One region of the Pseudoalteromonas sp. GCY genome, then DNA from elsewhere that is predicted to be linked to it. Evidence: predicted binding sites of a transcription regulator. Region 1 holds the regulator's gene; each other region holds the start of a gene.
What was found. Region 1 encodes sigma-54, which starts transcription at its own class of promoters, with help from an activator protein. Its sites were predicted from a motif close to GTTGGCACGNNNNTNGNNT; they were not measured.
Positions count from the first base shown of each region.

Region 2: the regulator sigma-54 is predicted to act here: its motif matches at 2,749-2,767, upstream of glnA (glutamate--ammonia ligase).
Region 3: the regulator sigma-54 is predicted to act here: its motif matches at 2,449-2,467, upstream of flgJ (flagellar assembly peptidoglycan hydrolase FlgJ).
Region 4: the regulator sigma-54 is predicted to act here: its motif matches at 2,236-2,254, upstream of JJQ94_RS04785 (manganese efflux pump MntP).

Region 1 is NZ_CP068023.1:3,765,190-3,770,400, reverse strand. It holds gene JJQ94_RS22370 (HPr family phosphocarrier protein) at 45-314, opposite strand; gene rapZ (RNase adapter RapZ) at 315-1,181, opposite strand; gene ptsN (PTS IIA-like nitrogen regulatory protein PtsN) at 1,174-1,632, opposite strand; gene hpf (ribosome hibernation promoting factor) at 1,634-1,921, opposite strand; gene JJQ94_RS22350 (RNA polymerase factor sigma-54) at 1,951-3,450, opposite strand; gene lptB (LPS export ABC transporter ATP-binding protein) at 3,497-4,222, opposite strand; gene lptA (lipopolysaccharide transport periplasmic protein LptA) at 4,219-4,764, opposite strand; gene lptC (LPS export ABC transporter periplasmic protein LptC) at 4,754-5,211, opposite strand, start outside.
Region 2 is NZ_CP068023.1:199,672-204,882, forward strand. It holds gene JJQ94_RS06070 (DUF4124 domain-containing protein) at 501-1,007, opposite strand; gene glnA (glutamate--ammonia ligase) at 1,284-2,690, opposite strand; gene JJQ94_RS06080 (ABC transporter permease) at 3,063-4,076, opposite strand; gene JJQ94_RS06085 (ABC transporter ATP-binding protein) at 4,103-4,825, opposite strand; gene JJQ94_RS06090 (efflux RND transporter periplasmic adaptor subunit) at 4,849-5,211, opposite strand, start outside.
Region 3 is NZ_CP068023.1:1,342,980-1,348,190, reverse strand. It holds gene flgK (flagellar hook-associated protein FlgK) at 1-1,437, opposite strand, end outside; gene flgJ (flagellar assembly peptidoglycan hydrolase FlgJ) at 1,439-2,407, opposite strand; gene JJQ94_RS11070 (flagellar basal body P-ring protein FlgI) at 2,515-3,615, opposite strand; gene flgH (flagellar basal body L-ring protein FlgH) at 3,635-4,318, opposite strand; gene flgG (flagellar basal-body rod protein FlgG) at 4,335-5,123, opposite strand; gene JJQ94_RS11055 (flagellar basal body rod protein FlgF) at 5,140-5,211, opposite strand, start outside.
Region 4 is NZ_CP068022.1:1,172,764-1,177,974, reverse strand. It holds gene JJQ94_RS04795 (M3 family metallopeptidase) at 1-420, shown strand, start outside; gene JJQ94_RS04790 (LiaF domain-containing protein) at 491-1,168, opposite strand; gene JJQ94_RS04785 (manganese efflux pump MntP) at 1,605-2,168, opposite strand; yybP-ykoY riboswitch at 2,176-2,345, opposite strand; gene JJQ94_RS04780 (nitrilase-related carbon-nitrogen hydrolase) at 2,417-3,136, opposite strand; gene JJQ94_RS04775 (alpha-ketoglutarate-dependent dioxygenase AlkB) at 3,144-3,746, opposite strand; gene JJQ94_RS04770 (sensor histidine kinase) at 3,794-5,095, opposite strand; gene JJQ94_RS04765 (sigma-54-dependent transcriptional regulator) at 5,082-5,211, opposite strand, start outside.

The DNA.
Region 1 (5,211 bases):
AAATGAATCAGGCCTTAGTGCTATTTTGGTGATTACAGTCCAAGTTACTCGGATTCATTAAATTTATTTTCTATTAGTCCACCAATGGCGTCTAGTGCATACTGAGCATCAGGACCTTCGCAGACAACTCGCACCTCTTTTCCCTGACTGCTTTCAAGTAACAACAGTGCTAGTACGCTGTCAGCAGCAGCACTTTTGTCTCCTTGATATAAGGTCACTTCAGCATCAAATTGGGTCGCTAACTGAGCAAGAACTGTCGCCGCTCGAGCGTGCAGACCGAGTTTGTTCTGGATTAAAAACGTATTTTCTAACATTTACCCCTCTTGCTCACGGTGACGAATTTTGACGTTAGGATGGGTTTTAGCAAAACGCTCACCAATGGTTTGCGCTAAGTATACTGAGCGATGCTGTCCACCAGTACATCCTATTGCGATCGTTAGATAGCTGCGATTGTTTCGCTCTAAGTGTGGTAACCAAGTTTGTACAAAGGTTTGGATCTGCCAAGTAAACTTTTGCACGATGCTGTGACTCGACAAATAGTCTTTGACTGGCTGATCTAGGCCCGTTAGCGGCTTAAGCTCAGGCTCCCAATGTGGATTGGGTAAAAAGCGCGCATCAAAAACGTAATCCGCTTGTTTTGGGATGCCGTGTTTAAAGCCGAAAGATTCAAAAGTTATAATGAGTTGTTTGTCTTTTTTACCTAAGATTTTTTCGCGGATATCTTCTGCAAGTTGATGAACGCTCAGGCCTGTAGTATCAATGAGAAAATCAGCGCGAGTGATCAACACGTCTAACAATTCCCGTTCTTTCTTTATCGCAACGTCTAATGGAAGATTATGCAGTGAAAGAGGGTGCAAACGGCGAGTTTCTGAGAAGCGTTTTATCAGGGTTTGATCGTCACTGTCTAAATAAAACAGGGTAGGTTTGGCGAAGCCGGGTAAGTATTCAAGAATGTCATTAAACTCGTCCTGTTCTTTAGGCAAGTTTCTAACATCAATGCTCACTGCAATTTTATTATAGTTGTCTGAAACACTGCGGACTAAAGACGGCAGCAAATTGACTGGAATGTTATCTACACAATAGTAGCCTAAGTCTTCCAATACTCGAAGCGCTACAGATTTACCAGAGCCTGAGCGGCCACTGATAATGATAAGCTCGAGTCCTTTTTCTTCATCACTCATCAAGTTCACCTTGGATCACTGCATATAACTCATCGTCACTTTTTGCTTGCCTAAGCATTTTGCAAAAAGACTTGTCTTTGAGTGTATCAGCAATCGCCGCTAAGGTCTTCAGGTGCTGTCGATTATCACCTTCGGGTACGATGAACGCGACAAAAATATCGACAGGCTGCTTATCTATGGCTTCAAACTGGATCCCTTGCTCGCTGACAAGTACCATTGCAAGGATTTTATCCAAACCTTCAAGTCGACCATGGGGAATGGCAATGCCTTTACCGATCCCTGTGCTGCCTAATTTCTCTCGCGCCATTAAGGCGTCCAAGATAGCATGCTGACTGGTATTTGGAATTTGGCTATGAGCCAGTTCGCTGATGTATTCTAAAATACGTTTTTTGCTATTAAAAAGGACCGCAGCTTTACTGCAGTCCTTGTTCACTAATTCACTTAATTTCATCTTAGTGTCGAGTAAGCTTCTCTTTGTGTTTAATAACTTGACGATCTAGCTTGTCGATAAGGCCATCAATTGCGGCATACATATCTTGATGCTCTGTTGATGCAAATAGCTCGCCGCCGTTTACGTGTAATGTTGCTTCTGCTTTTTGTACTAGCTTCTCGACATCAAGGATCACATGCACATTATTGATATGATCAAAGTGCCTTTCTAGCTTCGCAAACTTGTTGGTGACATAGTCTCTTAATGAGTCAGTAATTTCTACATGGCGACCAGTTAGATTTAGTTGCATAAGCATTTTTCCTTCTTGGGTTTTACGTCTTATATCAAGCTTTTACGCTGATTTGACGGTGGAATGGCTAGGGATTCACGATATTTTGCAATCGTGCGTCTCGCTACCTTAATTCCTTGCTCAGCTAAGATATCTGCAATTTTGCTGTCACTCAATGGCTTAGCGGTATTTTCTGCAGCTACCAGCTTTTTGATAAGTGCTCTAATTGCTGTAGAGGAGCACTCACCTCCATTTTCTGTACTTACATGGCTAGAGAAGAAATACTTCAGCTCAAATATTCCCCGAGGTGTATGCATGTATTTTTGTGTTGTCACACGGGAAATTGTGGACTCATGCATCTCAACCATTTCAGCAACATCATTTAGCACCATAGGGCGCATTGCTTCGGGGCCATGTTCAAAGAATGCCTGTTGTTGTTGCACAATGCAATTGGTAACTTTTAATAAAGTATCATTTCGGCTTTCTAAGCTTTTAATAAACCACTTTGCTTCTTGTAAATGTGAGCGAATAAACTGACTATCCGTACTGGATTTCGCCGTTCTAGACATCGCAGCATAATGGTCATTTACTCTTATTTTAGGCATAGCATCAGGATTTAGCTCTACGACCCAACGACCTTTTACTTTTTTCACCGATACATCAGGGATCACATATTCAGGCTCTTCATGAATAATGCTTGCAGCTGGTTTTGGGTTAAGGCTATGAATTAACGTCATGACCTCTTTGAGATCGGCTTCTTTAAGGCGCGTTTTCTTTGCCAAAGTTCGATAGTCACGGCTGGCAAGCAAGTCGATATGCTCTGTCAGGATCATTTTCGTTTCGGCAATCCATGGCGTATCTGGGGCGAATTGATTTAGCTGAATACACAAGCATTCTTGTAAACTACGCGCTGCGATACCGACAGGGTCGAAAAGCTGAATACGTTTGAGCACGGCTTCGACTTCATCCAGCTCAATAGGCTCTTCGCTACTTTCATCATTAATGCTTTCTAAAATGTCTTCGCAAGACAGTGTTAAAATGCCTGACAGGTCGACCGCTTCAATAATCGCAATCGCAATAGCTCTATCTGTTGGACTAAATGGCGTCAGCTCAAGTTGCCACATGAGATAGTCGTGGAGAGATTCAGAGGTTTCCCCTTGATAAACATTATCGTCATCGGGAAGTGGGCCTGAGCTTGCAGCGGGTGCTGCACTCATATACTCGTCCCAAGTGACATCCATGGCAAGGTCATCGCTCACAGTGTCTTTGCTCATGGCGGTATCTGAGTCTATCTCATAGTCACTAACCTGCGCTTCATCGCCTGAATCTTGATTGTCGTCAGCACTGCTCTTTTCTTGACTATGTTGGTCAGCGTTTTCGCCGTCAGTATTATCACCTTCTTCCACTTCTAACAATGGATTGCTGTCTAATGCTTCTTGTATTTCTTGTTGCAGATCCAATGTACTAAGCTGCAGCAAGCGAATGGCTTGTTGCAGCTGTGGAGTCATTGTAAGTTGCTGCCCCATGCGCAGCTGTAATGATTGCCTCATGTATCTCTAACAATCCTTTTTAACAGTTATTAATACTACGTCTTAACTATAGCTTGAATTGTTCGCCTAGGTAGACATCTCTTACGGTTTGATCTGCCAAAACATGTTCTGGCGTGCCTGCAGCGATTAACTCACCGTGTGAAACGATGTAGGCTTTTTCACATACGTCCAGTGTTTCTCTAACATTATGATCGGTGATAAGCACACCGATACCGCGGTTTTTTAGGTGCTCTATGATTGTCTTTATATCTAACACCGAAATAGGATCAACACCAGCAAAAGGTTCATCTAACAAGATAAACTTAGGATTAGCGGCTAAAGCGCGAGCGATTTCTACGCGTCTTCTTTCGCCTCCCGACAATGCCATGCCCTGTGAGTCGCGAATGTGTTGAATATTAAACTCATCCAGTAACTCGTTGAGTTCAGCTTCTCTTTCAACTTTAGATAAGTCTTTTCGAGTTTCTAAAATCGCCATCAAATTTTGATAGACCGTGAGTTTTCTAAAGATTGAAGACTCTTGCGGTAGATAGCCAATACCAAGTCGCGCGCGGCTGTGCATCGGTAGCAAAGTGATATCTTCGTCATCAATCTGAATAAAACCTTTGTCGCTTGGTACTAACCCTACAATCATATAAAAGGTGGTAGTTTTACCTGCGCCATTTGGGCCCAATAAGCCTACAATGCTGCCAGCTTGAACACTTAAGCCAACATTTTTGACGACCTGACGGCCTTTATAACTCTTTGCTAAACCAGTTGCTTTGAGCTCGCTCATTGATTGTTACCTTCTTCCTGCGCTTTTTTATCTTTTGCGTCTTTTTTGTCATCTACAGGAACAAGGATGGTTCTTACACGGGAATCTTCTTGGTCTGAGCGCTCAGCACTGATCAATTGCTTTTCAATGTCATAGGTGATGACTTGTGCATTGATTTTTTGCCCAGTTTGATTGATTTCCGCATCGCCAGAAATGACTAAGGTGCCTTTCGCAACGTCGTAACGAATTTCTTTTGCTTTGGCTTCTAGCAAATTACCATCAGGTTGACGTTCACTGAAAATAGCAGGGCTGCCAGTTGCAACAAGCAGTTGCTTGTTAGTACCAAGCTCCGCGCGTCGGTGGACTTCTAGGCGATCGGCATTTATTTTTCTGTTGCCATGAATAATAACAACATTCTGTTCAAAAATACCGATGTTGCTTTGCAGTTGAGCTTGCTGACGGCCAGCATCAATAATGACTTCATTTTGTTCTGCAGCAACTGCTAGAGTAGAACTTGCAAGCAAGCCTATGAAAACTAGTTTGTTAATGATTTTACTGGTCATAATAAATTGTCTTTGTGTGGTTGATGAGCTCGATCACTTGCTTTTGTAGATCCGCATGCAGTCCTTTACCTGTGATCCTAAGACTAGGACCCGTGATAACGACAGGGTGTTCCGATTTCATCAATTTTTGCTTAATTTCAACTCTTACATTATCGGCATTGATATCGGTGATCATGGCGTTAGGCGTTAAATTCTTTGCCAGCACATTGCCTTCTAATATCAAGGTATTGTTTTCGTACAGTGTTGCTTCTAATGCACTTATTTGCCAATTCTGTTCACCGTTATATAAGGTGAAAATGGGCTTTTCAAAGTGACTAAAGCCAAGATCTTGATACAACTCCATCTTATCAGCAGTTACCTGATAGTTTAATAAGCCATTTTCACTATAGGTCGTTTGCTGAAGCGTGGTTGCAACATAATCGGGCTTAGCTAACGGTTCATCTTCTT
Region 2 (5,211 bases), 620 kb from region 1:
TGCATCCATTGAAGTAAATTATTACCTAAGCTCAGAAACTAGGGGTTTTCGAACTCGTATCCTAAACTTGTTATTAATAAAGCATGCCAACTCTAAGGTGCCCACATTATTAATGCTTTGTTTCAAAAAATACATCTAGCTCGCGTTTGCGGGGGGAGCCTTTTTGTCGCGTTCTGCATGAGCGGTTGTGACTTTCAAAGCGCTAAGTACGTTACCGAACAGATTGACTGCTTCCCTCCTCAAATCGCTAATTTACATCGGTCTATGAATAGCGAGAAAACCACCCTTACAGGTAGGATGCGGGTCGTCCAACCTAACTGGCGAGATAAATATTTATTGCGAACAAAGGCTGAGGCCTACTATCAAGTTCAGGTTGGTGAGCAAAGGTTGTGGATTGAACACAATGAAATGTCGAGTTTGGCCTCCTCAATACCAGAGGGAATGAGTATGGTGTGTTTGCAACTACTGATTGAAAGTCAGTGTAGGTAAGCAATATCATTTTAATTATTCACGGTATTGCGGTGCAAAAAGAACTTATGAGCATCGCTTTGGGCAACTAACGTACCTTTTTGATTAAACACTTTCATAACCACAGAATGTTCGCCGCGATCAATGCCCCGCAAAGAAAACTGAGTATTACTTTGTTTTGGCCCTGTGGCTGTTCCATTGAGAAAGAGTTGCACGCTTAATCCTTGGGTAAATCTTGGCTCTATGGTGCCTGTTACGTATACGCTGCCGCTATTATCACGGATAGTTTGCTCGTGCTCAGGAGAAGTGATTTTAGCTGTATATTGGATAGTTGGTGTCGTGCCCGTTTGCTCAAGAATTTTAGTATCAACACTTGGCATGGTTAAGGCATTGGCATTGAGTTTGACTTCTTTCGAACCAGGCTGCGGGACGTCCGAATAGACCCAATGACCGTTTTTGTCTTTCCAGCGATAGATTTTTGGATTGGACTCTGCTGCAGCATCAATGCTTGTTAGGGCTAGCGTCATGCTAACCGACATTATAAGAAACCACTGACGCACCACAACTCTCCACAGTAAACTACTGTTCATACTTTAGTATAGTGTTGTTGGAATTGCGAGTTACAAATGAGTAACTCCGATAATAAATTTATTCGAGATATTTAATTTAACCTTTTGAATTAAATTAAATTAAATTAAAAAAGCCCGTAATTACGGGCTTGAGAACACATATGATTAAGAGTGCCAGAAACGCATAATGAGTTTTGGCTCTACAAGCTCAATACCGAAGTACTGAGCGTAGTAGTCTGTTAGCGATTAAACGCTATAGTACATTTCGAACTCAACTGGGTGAGTTGTCATGTTTAATTTTTCAACTTCTTTCGACTTAAGTGTGATGTACGCATCGATTAGGTCGTCAGTGAATACGCCACCTTGAGTTAAGAACTCACGGTCAGCATCTAGAGAAGCAAGGGCTTCATCAAGTGATGCTGCAACAGTTGGGATTTCTGCTGCTTCTTCCGCTGGTAGGTCGTATAAATCTTTATCCATTGCATCACCAGGGTGGATCTTGTTGCGGATACCGTCAAGACCAGCCATCAACTGCGCTGCGAAAGCTAGGTATGGGTTAGCCGCAGGATCTGGGAAGCGTACTTCGATACGACGACCTTTCTCTGATGGGATCACAGGGATACGGATTGATGCTGAGCGGTTACGTGCTGAGTATGCAAGCATAACTGGCGCTTCAAACCCTGGTACTAGACGCTTATAAGAGTTTGTTGCTGGGTTAGTGAATGCATTGATTGCTTTAGCATGCTTAATGATACCACCAATGTAGTATAGCGCTTCTTCAGATAGACCGCCGTACTTGTCGCCTGCGAAGATGTTCTTGCCGTCTTTAGCAAGTGATTGGTGGCAGTGCATGCCTGACCCGTTATCACCAACGATTGGCTTAGGCATAAAGGTTGCTGTCTTACCGTATAGGTGAGCCATGTTGTGGATAACGTACTTCATCTCTTGGATTTCGTCTGCTTTAGTCACCATAGTATTAAAGCGAGTAGCAATCTCATTTTGACCAGCAGTTGCTACTTCGTGGTGGTGCGCTTCAACAACGTGGCCCATTTCTTCAAGTACTAAACAAGTAGCTGCACGCCAATCATTAGACGAATCTACTGGTGCTACTGGGAAGTAACCACCTTTTACGCCAGGACGGTGACCTGTGTTGCCGCCTTCGTAGTGCTTGTCTGAGTTCCAAGCTGCTTCTTCAGCATCGATTTTGTACATTGAGCCAGACATGTCAGTTTTAAATTTAACATCGTCAAACAAGAAGAACTCTGGCTCTGGACCGAATAATACGGTGTCTGCAATACCCGTTGAACGCATGAACTCTTCAGCGCGTTTAGCTACTGAACGTGGGTCACGCTCGTAACCTTGGTGTGTGTTTGGTTCAACCACGTCACAACGGACGATAAGGGTTGTTTCTTCTGCGAATGGGTCTAGTTTAGCACTTTCTGCGTCAGGCATAAGTACCATGTCAGATTCGTTGATGCCTTTCCAACCAGCGATAGATGAGCCATCAAACATTTTGCCGTCTTCAAAGAAGTCTTCATCGGCTTGATGATGCGGGATCGATACGTGTTGTTCTTTACCTTTTGTATCTGTGAAACGTAAATCAACAAATTTTACGTCGTGCTCTTTAATAAAATCTAAAACCGATTGTGACATGTGTCCTCCGACTCGTTGGGTTATTTTTTGCTGCAATGTACTGCAATTGCACACAGATAAGCTTGATCTGTGCCATGTTTTTAAGTTTTTGATAAATATTGATTTTTAACTTTTTGGAAATTTACGGGTTAGCTTGGTGCACTAATTTGGTGCGTAAATGTTTCATTATGGTGCGCAATGTTGGTGCAAGCGATTCTCTGCGATAGTCACTTTATCTTCGAGTAAGTGTTTGGAGTATTGGTATAGATTATGAAGTGCAACAAAGCAAAAATTAATTTAATCCGATAGCTGGGATCAGGGTCGTGTTTTAATAAAAAAAGCAAGGCGCCTTGAGGGAGACGCTCTGCCTTCAGGGAGTTAATTTTATCGAAGCTAGTGACTTCTCAGCGAGTATAATGCGGGTTTGGTAATAACCCCGCTGGCTGCTAATACAGTTGTTGCAGCGGTAATTCCGATGATAAGCGACAGCGGCAATACGAATCCAAGCAGGGAGACACTAAACATGACCTCCGAGCTTGCCAGCCAAGCCATCGCTGCAACGGTTGCAAATGTCACACATCCAAGAGCCGTACAGATCACTTTGGTATTTTCTCCTAGTAATCCCAGTACAATACTTTTTGGCGACGCACCAATTGCTATACGCACTCCGAGTTCATAGCGACGCATAGAAACACCGTAATTAAGTACGCCATATATGCCAATTAGTGCGATCAGTAAGGTGATCCCCCAGTGTTGAGCATCACGGCGTTGAAATGAATAATAATCCCAAGGCAACCATACGTCAGTCAGACGGCCCGGAGTAAGCATTTCAGGTTCGCGATTTTGCTCTGATAGCACACCAATGATTTTAAAATTCACTTGGTCTATTTGAATAGATTGTCCGACGATATCGGCTGCTTGACCATAATATTTTTGCCAAGCTTGATAGGACAATACCGCGACTGGCTGCATTGAGTTAAGGCCTTCGTCTGTGCTCGGTCCACGACCTAAGTGAAAGGTAAATCCAAGCATCGGCATAAATTCAGGGGTGGTGTAAGTGGTATTGACTTGCGGCGTTTCAACTTTACTTCTAATCACTTCTTCGGAGTAGCCAAATAGGGCGGTTTGTGACTCCGGCGTTTTTTCATTTTCATAGATCTCAAGCAGCATAGGTATCGGAGTGAAATCATCAAACTCCACTCTATCCTTGATATAGTGCACTGTTTTTGAAACGTAAAGCTGCTCAGCATTGAGGTAAGGCAACGACGCAGAGAGAATAGTAAAGTTTAAATTAAACATCGCCACGAGCGTACCTAGTGTGAGTGCTAGCGTAGAGATAATCGTGATGGTAAATACTTTTACTTTACTCAGAGAGTACAGACTGGCACTCATGTCTTTGACAAGCATATTACTTTCCTCGTTTCCATCATGGACTAAAACGTGTCAACGACTGCGTTGGCGTTAGCGTGTGATTGAGGGGCCAGTATTTTGCCATCTAGAAGGTGTAGTTTGCGTGTCGCCATATCGGCATATCTAGGGTCGTGCGTCACCATACATAATGTGGTCCCTTCTAGGTTTAGCGTTTTCAACATGTCCATAACGGCATCACCATTTTTTGAGTCAAGGTTACCTGTAGGTTCGTCAACAAGCAGTAATGCGGGGTTGCCGACGAGTGCACGGGCAATAGCAATCCTTTGCTGTTGCCCGCCTGAGAGCTGGTTTGGGCGATGTTTTGCGCGGTGTGCCATATCTACTTTTGTCAGACAACTCATTACAGCGTGATCAATATCGGCATTGCTCATCGGGGTTTTACGATAACGCAATGGCAGCGCGATATTATCGTAGACTGTCAGCTCATCAATTAAGTTGAATGACTGAAAGATAAAGCCAATTTTTTCGTTTCGAATATGTGCAGCAGCCGCTAAAGTTAATTGGCTAACCTCAAGATCTTCAATTTTATAGCTACCATCTGTTGGCATGTCTAGCAGACCAAGAATTGACAGCAGGGTAGATTTACCACATCCAGAAGGGCCACAAATTGACACGAAATCACCCTTATATATTTCCAAGTCAATCCCACGCAATGCGTGAGTTTCCATTTCTTCGGTACTAAAAACTTTGGTGATCCCTGACATGGTTAAAATAGTTTCTTTCATAATCGTATCCTAATGATGATTTATTATTGAATGATCCGTACTTGTTTAGCGTTTTTATAAGTACTTGTATCAGAGAGTATGATTTGTTGATTTGGGGTGACACCGCTTTCAATTTGCAAGAATTTGCCTGCATCAATACCAAATGACACTATCTGAGGGGTTGCGATGTCATTGTTTAACACAAAGAGCGTCTGCTGGCTGTGTGATTGAGTGTTACTTGGACGTTCAACATACAGTGCGTTCTTCAACTGATGTGTGCTAATTTGCGCATCTACGTTAAGTTCTGGACGCGCAGAATCAGGAACGCCATTGACAAAAGTGAGCTCAACTTCAATGGTGCCCTCTTGTACTTGCGGGCTGATCCTTGTGACTTTTGCTGGCACTTG
Region 3 (5,211 bases), 1.8 Mb from region 1:
CGTTGGCGGCGTTCCCGCAGTAAACGCACTGGTCGCGGGGTCGGTATCAGTGACGACTCCAGCTGAAATGGTCGCCGTACCATTATTGTCTGCTGATTTTTCAGTACGAATTGGCGACGCTAATGCGAGTGCTTCTGGTCTTTGAGTTGCAAGCTCCAACCCAGTTGCAGCCTGTTGATTTAATTTCACAAGAAATCTATCGCCTGTTGCACCACTACCAGTTACGTTCATTTGTAAGCCAAAATAATCGCCCGTTCCCGTGATGACTCCACCTGCAATATTACCAGTCGTCGGAGTACCGATAGGATTGCCTTTGGCATCTACAGCTGTTATTTCAACGGTTGTTGCGCTGGTATAAGTAACTTGGAAATCGGTAGCTGGCAACTCATTGCCGCGCCCAGGCTCAAGTGTTGCCGTAAGCGCTGCGGTGCCTGTATTTTCGCTGTAAGCAAAGCCACCCACGGTAGGTATTTTAAATATATCTCCACCTATGTTGCCATCTAAGTCCATTCCCAATCTATTTTGCTGATTAAAAGCATCTGCCAATGCAAGGCCAATTTGACCTAATTGGTTTTGTGCCGGGATCAACACTTCATCTCTAAATGCCAGTAACCCGCCGATTTTGCCTTTCAAGCTGCCGCTATCTAACTCGAGTTGCACAACATTTTTATCTTTTATGTCTAGGATTAGTTCTTTATGGTTAGGATCTGGGTTGCCTTTCATCGCGAATAAATTGAAGGCTCCACCTTGCATCACAAGTGCATCCCCAGTGCCTAAAAATACGAGCTTCTCGCCATTTTCACCATCAAGTGTTTCTATATCTACAAGTTCAGCGAGCTCCTTGATAGCTTGATCTCGCTCGTTAAGTACACTGTGATCGACATTGTTCAGATTGAGTGCTGATTTACTCGCTACTTGTTTATTTAATTCGCTTATTTTTTGAACAAGGTTATTGGCTTCTTCCGAGAAAATATCCAATTGCTCGTTCACAATACTATTTTGATCAACAACAATACCTGACAATCTATCCATTTGATCGACTAGGCCTTGAGCGCCCGTCATAAATAAAGAGCGGTTAGTTGTCGATGAAGGCAAGTTAATCGCGCTTTGTAAATTATTAAACATCGAGTTGATGCTCTTGCTCAGACTGTTTGAGTCTTGTGCAAACAACGTATCAACGCGGCTTGCCTCAGTGACAAACTGCTCATAGTAAGATTGATTAGAAATATCACGATTTAATTGCTGCTGCGCAAATTGGTTGAGCAAACGCACGGTTTCACCGCGGCCAACCATGCCACCTATCATTGTTCCGTGTTCAGTCCGTTCACGGATATACCCTTTGGTATTTAGGTTAGCGATGTTTTTACTGGTGGTTTGTAGTAACTCGGAGTTAGCCCTAACCCCTGCCGCACCAATATTTAATAGATCAAATGACATCTCATCTGACTCCCTTTGTTAGCGCACCGGATAAGAAATCGGATACATCAATACGCTTTAAAACTGACTTAATTTTGTTGGCATAATTCGGATCGGTCGCGTAGCCTGCATTTTGAAGCTCACTTAAATAAGCATGACTATCACCAGCCTTGTTTAAGGCTTGCTCGTATCTCGGATTACCTTTTAGGAAACTGACATAATCATCAAAGCTTTGTTCTAGCGACTTATAAGCACGGAAATCAGCTTGCTTTTGCACAGGTAACCCTTGCTCAAATTCAAGTGTCGATTTTCTGGCACTTTCACCACTCCAGCGGCTATCCGCTTTGATATTGAATAGATTAAAACTGCTACTACCATCTTTTTTGCTGATGATGTGTTTACCCCAACCGGTTTCCAGTGCAGCTTGTGCAACCATTACCGCAGGGTTCAAGCCTAGCTTTTTCGCAGCTGTTTGAGCGTATTCCCAAATTCTGTCGACGAATTCCTCAGGAGAACCAAAGCCTGTTTGTTCATCGCTTGAGATATCAGCCTTAACATTGACAGCCTCCGGTTCAGGTTTACTCACACTCGCTGTCGCCTGTTTTTTAAAGGAAATATCACCGTCAGCTCTCATAACAGAGGCAGGCTTATACTTTTCAGAATTAGGAGACAACTGCTGCACAATCAGATCTGCAAGTCCTAAGCTGCCCTGCTCAGATAAGTGCATCGAAAGTTGCTGATCATGCATTTCTTCAAAAAACTTGACACCACTAGAGTTAAAAGGGCTGTCTTTATCCTCTAGCGCCTCATTCGCTTTACGCATGCTTTGTAACAACATTTGCGTAAAGATAGACTCAAACTGTTGTGCCGCCTTCTTCAATGCCTGATCTGAGGCACCTTGATCACCCGCACCTTTCAGCGCCTCTTTACGGATCGAATCAAGGTTTCCTAGGTCAAAAAAGCTTTGATTTTTCAATTGGTCGGTGTTCATACACTCAGCACTGTTTGACGTTAATAACTATACAAATAGAAATGCAAAATCCGAGCCAAAAAAAGCCTCACAATTGTGAGGCTAACTAGTTGATTAACAATAGAACATCAAATGACGACTAATTGACCATTTATCGCGCCCGCTTCTTTTAGCGCTTCAAGGATCGCCATTAAATCGCCAGGTGCTGCGCCAACTTGGTTAATTGCCCTAACCAAGTCATCAAGGCTCACGCCTGGGTCAAACACAAAAGCTCTAGAATCATCCTGGTTTACGTCGATAATACTTTGCTGCGTCACTGTTGTTTCGCCATTCGCCAGCGCATTAGGTTGTGACACATTTTGCTGCTCAGCAATTGTTACGGTAAGTCCGCCATGAGTAATTGCCGCAGGCTGTAACTTGACATTTTTGCCGATAACGATAGTACCAGTGCGCGAGTTAACGATGATCTTCGCAGCGGTATCCGCTGGTTTGAATTCAAGATTCTCAAGCGTAGATAGATACGCAACGCGCTGAGACGGATCTCTTGGTGCAATTACTCGAACTGAGGCAGCATCCATCGGCTTAGCACTGTTTGGTCCAACAAGTCCATTGATAGTATCAGCCAAGCGTTTTGCGGTAGTAAAATCTGGTCTATTCAAGTTAAAGGTAATGTAATCACCCTGAGTAAACGGACTTGGTACCGCTCGCTCCACTGTCGCGCCATTTGCCACACGCCCTACTGTCGGGGTGTTGATCACAACTCGACTCCCGTCGGCACCATCGGCGCCCAAGCCACCAACAATCAAGCTACCTTGCGCGATTGCATACACGTTACCATCGACCCCTTTAAGAAAGGTCTGAAGTAAAGTGCCGCCTCGTAAGCTACCAGCACTACCAATAGATGAAACGGTAACGTCAATGGTTTGACCGGGTTTAACAAAAGGTGGTAGATCTGCGTGAACCGCAACAGCCGCAACATTTTTAATTTTTGGCTTTAAGCTTGCGGGCATCGTGATCCCAAAGCTATTCAACATCGCTTTAAAGCTTTGCTCGGTAAATCTGGTTTGCTCACCGGTACCAGGCAAGCCTACAACTAGGCCGTAGCCAACCAGTTGGTTTGAACGAACACCTTCAACCATACTGACATCTTTAACTCGCTCAGCAGAAGCCAAAGAAGAAAAACCAACCAACGTAATGGCCGCACCGATAAGCAAAATATTCTTAAGCATATTGTTCATTTTCAGCACCTTAAAACGGCATCAGCGCGCTCATAAAGAAACTCGTTAACCAACCTGCACTTTGCACTTCTTGCTGGTCACCTTTACCCGAATATTGAATTCTGGCATTTGCCACCCGATTAGACTCAACAGTGTTATCTGCCGTTACATCCTGAGGTCTTACCAACCCTTCTAAGCGAATAAATTCCTCGCCAGTATTAAGGGTTAACCACTTTTCGCCGCGGATCACTAAATTACCGTTAGGCAATACTCGGGTGACATTGACCGATATATTCCCGAATAAGCTATTTGACTGATTAGATTTCGAATCACCAGAGAAAGAAGAGCTGGATTTAGCACCAAACTGTATTGCTTCCTTCCCGATATTGATGGCATTGCCACCAAGACCAATCACAGGGTCTAGGCTTGAATCACTGGATTTATCCAGTTCAGAATTTGCAGCTTTGGTTGCCTGAGTCGTTTCTCTGAGCACAATAGTAATGATATCACCAACTCTTAACGCTTTTTTGTCAGCATAAAGATCATTGGAAAACTGAGTATTAAACAATGACCCTGTTGCCACCATTTGGGCTTGATTATCCTCGGGATAGATAGGTGCATAATACGGATCGTCACGCACCACATTTTTATTTTGTGTTGTACTACATCCAGATAATGCAGCGACCGTTACGATGGCTAAATATAATGCACGCATAATACCCCCTACCCAATTACAACTGTTGATTAATGTAGCTCAGCATCTGATCTACCGTTGAAATCACTTTTGAGTTCATCTCATACACACGTTGTGTTTCGATTAGATTTACAAGCTCTTCGGTCACATTAACGTTTGACGTTTCAAGTGCGCCTTGAACAACTTTACCTAGGCCTTCAACGCTTGGGTTACCCTGTACTGGTGCACCACTCACAGCAGTTTCTGTATAAAGGTTTTGTCCAATCGGCTCAAGACCTGATGGATTAATAAAGTCACTGATCGTCAATTGCCCAATGACAACGTTTTCAGCTTGTCCAGCAACACGGACCGATACTTCACCATCTTGAGAGATAGTGATTGATTGTGCATCGTCGGGTACGTTCATCTCAGGTAAAACTGGAAAACCAGCGCCAGAGGTAACAATCCGACCTTCTTCATCCGTCGTGAACTGACCGTTTCTTGAATACGCAGTTGTGCCATCTGGCATCTGAATCTCAAAAAAGCCCGGACCTTGGATCATCCAATCCAAAGAGTTTTCGGTACTTAACATATTACCTTGAGAAAAATTCTTTTGGTTGGCTACCACTTTGGCACCTGCACCAAGCATTAAGCCTGATGGTAGTTCTGTATCTTGAGAGCTGCGGCCACCTGGTTGATTGATGTTTTGATATAGTAAATCTTCGAATATCGCCCGACTCTTTTTGTAGCCAACGGTACTGGCGTTCGCCAAGTTGTTCGAAATAACTGAAATATCAGTTTGCTGAGCATCTAAGCCTGTTTTACTTATCCACAATGCCGGATTCATAATCTCTACCTCACTCTTAAACTATGCGTAGGAGCGAAGTGTGTCGCTCATCTATTTCTTCAGCTGTTTTCATCAGCTTAATTTGCAT
Region 4 (5,211 bases), on a different replicon from region 1:
TTCGCGACGACTGAATACCTTGGCTCGGCTATCATGGATATGCTTTTCCATACCACAGATCCTGACAAGATTGGCGACCCTGTTGCATTCGAAAAGTCTCAGTTAGGTGCGCTCGGCATGCCGGACGAGGTAGTGATGCGTCACCGCACTACTCACTTTGGTCACGTATTCTCAGGTGAAGGTTATTCAGCGGGTTACTACGGTTACCTGTGGGCTGAGGTATTAACTTCTGATGCAGCAGAAGCGTTTGCAGAAGCGCCAGGTGGCTTCTACGACAAAGACGTTGCACAGCGTTTAGTGGATTACCTATTCTCAGTTCGCAACTCAATGGATCCAGCACAAGCGTATCGCAAGTTTAGAGGTCGTGACGCTGAAGTTGAGGCGCTGATGCGTGATAGAGGCTTTCCTGTAGAGAAGTAAAAAGTTTACTCTGCTATTCGGATAATAAAAAACCCCTGAACTTGATGCCAAGGGGTTTTTTTATTAAGCTTCAGCTTTTGGATTTCGTGCCGTCACTAAATAGGGATTTAAGGCCGTCGGCAAATTGCTTTATTTGTGCTTTAATCGAGCGCTTTACACTAACTTCAATGCTACCCAAAATCATTCTGCCGTGAATATAAATTCGTGGACGCTGTTTCACCTGCCCTGCAGATGCAAGCGTATTTCTTGTGTTTTCTACTGAACCCATAATATTACGAATATCGGTGACGACATCGACCGTGTCTGGTACAAAAATTTCGTCACTGCCTAAAATGCAATCTATATAAATATGTACTTCAGGGTGACTAAAAATTGCGTTGCTAAAATCTAGTTCCAAGCTGCCAAGGTAGTTTTTTAGGTGGATCTCTTTAGGTACGACCCACTCGCCACTGCGATGGTTGGAACTAAGTATAGAGGTAATGCTTATTGCCTCAGCACCATCTAGGCTTGAGGTAAATTTTGGACCCAAACGAGCTGCTTTTTCGCTGTGATATCTTGCATCCGACTTGAGCGGTAAATCAGCACTAAGTGCTGCAATTTGTTCTTGTTCGTTCAGGTCGTATGCTTGATCTAATCGTCTCTCGAATGCATCAGCCGAAAGCTCACCGTGGCTGTAATTTAGAATTAACTGGTCAATCACCTCTTCCCTGACGGATTCGAGAGGTCTATCTTTTAATGGTACAGACATATGGTTGGTTCCGTTCTCTTGATTTGTGGTTAGAGTAGCAACAACCAAGCCAATATTAAATCACATATAAAACAAATGGTTAGTATTTTATAATATCGATTTGGTCTATTTATTTACTAATATTTAGTTGCAAAAAATAGTATTTGGTCAAAATTACCACTCTTATATGGCGGGTAACGCAGGTGTAGTTTGATATTGTCAGTCACTTTGCTATGGTAGTAGGTGTTCGCAAAACAACCAAAGGAGATTAGTTATGGCGAAGAAAAGCGATGTTAAAGCGCTTAAAAAAGAGCTGAAAGCGCGTAAAGCAAAGATTGAAAAGCATGAAGCGAAAATCAAAAAGCTGAAAAAAGCGATTAAAAAGGCTTAAAAGCCATTAGCCCTAACGTAAAGGGTATTAAGTAAGTGAGCGGTAAATATACCGCTCTTTTTGCGATTAAATCGAAAGGTGGCTATATAGCAACCAAGTTCCCACACAGATTAAGATCACTCCACCAAAGGTTTCAGCTCGACTACCAAGAAACTTTCCAGCCGAATGCCCAATCATCACACCAATTGTTACCATCATGGTGGTGGCAAGGCCGATGAGCGCAGCGGCGAGCCATATATTCACATCAACAAATGCGAGACTGACACCGACAGCCATTGCATCAATACTGGTGCCAAACGCTGTGATAATGGTTTTTAACCAAGGTTGTTTTGCGTGTTGTGTTGGCGCATCGTCATCACCCTTGAGACTCTCATAAATCATATGGGCGCCAAGTCCTAACAGTAAGAAAAAGGCAATCCAGTGATCCCAAGCCTCGACATAACCAGCTGCAGATTGTCCTATTAACCAACCAATCAGTGGTGTACTAGCTTCAATAACCCCAAAAATGAGGCCGATTTTTATGGCTTCGGTAAGCCGAGGTGATTTTAGGCTAGCGCCTTTACCGATTGCAGCGGCAAACGCATCGGTAGACATGGCATATGCTAACAGTAGCAGGGTGACGAAATTCATTTACATTGCTCCGGTCGGGCGATTTGAGTCCACGATACATCCACACGCCCGACCACAGGCATGGATATATCGATGGTCTCGCCAACCGAGAGGTGTCCGCACCATGGCATGTGGCCAATTATGTTGATACGAACTCTTCCGAGCATTGGAAGCAGGCTACTCCCCAACGAGTTGCGATAATATCAAGAATTGCAGTGGATGCAAAACCAAAATTGAGCAGCTTCTGACGGTGATAATTCTCGTTACCTTTATGACGGGGTCAAGAAGTCTATTTCGGTTGTGATAAGCTGCTCCTTAGCATCGCCGAGTATAAGTACCTCGCCATTAGGGTTCACAAGAAGGCTTTGGCCGATAAATTGAATTCCCGTGTCATTGCAGTGGTCCATTCCTAGGCGATTGGCTGACATAATATGGACTTTATACTTCTTGGCTTGTTTTATGATTGTATCAAGGCTGTCTTCGCCACAATAATTTGAAGGGTTCACAATGAGCTGTACGCCCTGCTCGGTGAGTTGCGTCAGCCCCTCTTCAAACCAGATGTCGTAGCATAATAAAATACCCACTTTAATACCCATTACTTCGTGCACTTTGAATGCATTACCTGATTGAAAAAAGCGCTTATCGGGCGGCGCTAAAAAAATCTTGCGATGTACGCCAACAATCCCTTCTGGGCCCACTATAGCAGCACTATTAAAGTGCTCACAGCCTGCCTTTTCAATGATGCCAGCAATAATAGTACCGTGTTGCTGTTGTGCGATAGATTGAAGCAGGCTGATAGTTGTGCTGTTGGATAACTCCTCTGCCATTTCCTCCATATGAGTGTGGCAAAGAAAGAGGCTACCTGAAGTACATAATTCGGGTAAGACGATGAGATCAAAGTCAGCCTGTGATAAAGTTTTTTCTATGGTTGTCCGGTTGCACTGAGGGTCGCCATAGTTGACTGCAAATTGATAAAACCCCACTTTCATCGTTCACCTACGTAATATTGGGCCAAGTAAACTGCCTAAAGGTCAGATTGAATCTAGCACCAATCTCTTTAGGTGCAGGAGGTACGGCATGTTGGAACTGCGTTTGAAAGCCATTTCCCATGATGAATAACGAACCGTCTTCTAGCTGCTGTTCAAATTTCTCATCGGGATTTTCTTGATGACGAACTTGAAACAAGCGCTCGGCACCTAAGCTCAGAGAAGCGATAACATTAGTTGGCCCAAATGCGGACAGATCACTGTGAAAGTCCATATACTCTTCACCATCTGGATAAAAAATACAGACACAGACGCTAAATTCGATACCTATTTGAGTCTGTAATCGCTGCTGTATCAATGCAATCAAATCAGGCCAAGCTTGGCGTCTACCATGATAGCTAGGAAACACCGCTGGATCTTCGAGCCTTGGCTCTACAAACATCATTTTCCAGGGTCTAATCTCTGTATTTTCACCGTTAGGCAAGGTGATGATTTCAGGCTGAGATAAATCACAGTGCTTGATTAACCACTGATACAGTGAATGGCTTTCTGCCTTGGTAAGAAACGCTGGAATATACTCTGCCTCGGCGTTATCGATAAGTGGAAGTTTCATGACTAATTCCTTGTTGTTGCTATTTTTCTTTAACAAAAAGAAAAGCACTAAAGCAAGACACTAAAGCAGCTTCCTTTCCCTACTTCAGAGGTTGCGCTGATCCGCCCTTTGTGGCGATGGATAATTTGCTGGCTGAGTGCAAGTCCAATTCCAGAGCCATGAGATTTTGTGGTAAAAAATGGTACGAATATTTTATCAAGTGCGCTGGGCTCTATTCCTTCCCCGTTATCAGCAACTTTGATCTCACATTTGCCGTAGCGATTAATCGTTGCTGATACAGTCACTATTTTTTCTTGGTTGTTATTTTTCATGGCATCTTTGGCGTTATTTAGTAGATTGAGCAGCACTTGCTCTATCATCTTTCTATCAACATTAATGCTTAGCGCAGCGGGCGTCACGTCAAAGTGTAGGGTGATATTGGCGTCACTAAAGTCGCTTTTTATCAGCGGCGTAATGTCGTCAAATAAAGTCTGTACCGCAAGCGGTTGGAGGTCAAGTTCAGGAATATGTGTGAGCTTTCTGTAGTTATCTATAAAGCCAAGTAAAGACTGGCTTCTAATACCAATCGCTTGCAGGCTTTGCAGATAGTCTTCGACAAGTTCTTGGTCTGTCACCGCTTCGGCTAACTGATTATTGGTGATATTAACTAGCGTATTTGAGAGCGAATAAATCGGTGCGACGGAGTTTCCTATTTCATGGATAAGCACTCGGATCAGCTTTTGCCAAGATTCGATTTGGGTGCTCTCTAGCTGCTCTGAAATTGCGGTGAAAAGCCAAAGTTGGTACTGATTGCCTTGATTGGAAAACGTAAAATATTTAAATAGTAAGTCTTTGGCGATGTGACTACCTACTTTGGCTTGTTCAAGTTCTGGGTGTGCTGCAAGTAGTGAGTGTCCAGACTCTGCGCCGCGAATATCCAATAATTGCTTTGCACTGTTATTACAAATCAAAATGGTGTGGCCATTTTTGATAAGGATCAGACCTGCTTCTATGTGTTGTAGCATGGTTTCGTAAGTGGTGACGAGCTCTGCCTGCTTGGTTTTATCTTGCTGAGCTTTCTGAATAAGCTCGTTACAGGTTGTAAGTGCTTGCTTACTTATTGGGTGCTTATTATCAATTCTAAAGCTGCCATCTTGATACTTGAGCGCAGTAAACACCTCTTCGAATTGTTGTTTTTGTCTTTTCAGTGTGGCAATAGACAGCACTGTGAATAGGACTGCAATCGCAATGGATAAACCACTAAACAAAAAGACGTAGCTGTGGAGAAAGCCCAACACACCAAGTGTGGCGAATAAAATGGCTGCGAGTTGAAAAATGGTCATGCGAACGAGGCTATTATTCCACATCATACTTCTCCATTTTACGGTACAGTGACGCTCGGGTGATCCCAAGCGCTTTAGCCGCATGGCTGATATTTCCTTTAAAGTCTCGAACCGCCCGCTCTATGGTGTGCTGCTCTATTTCT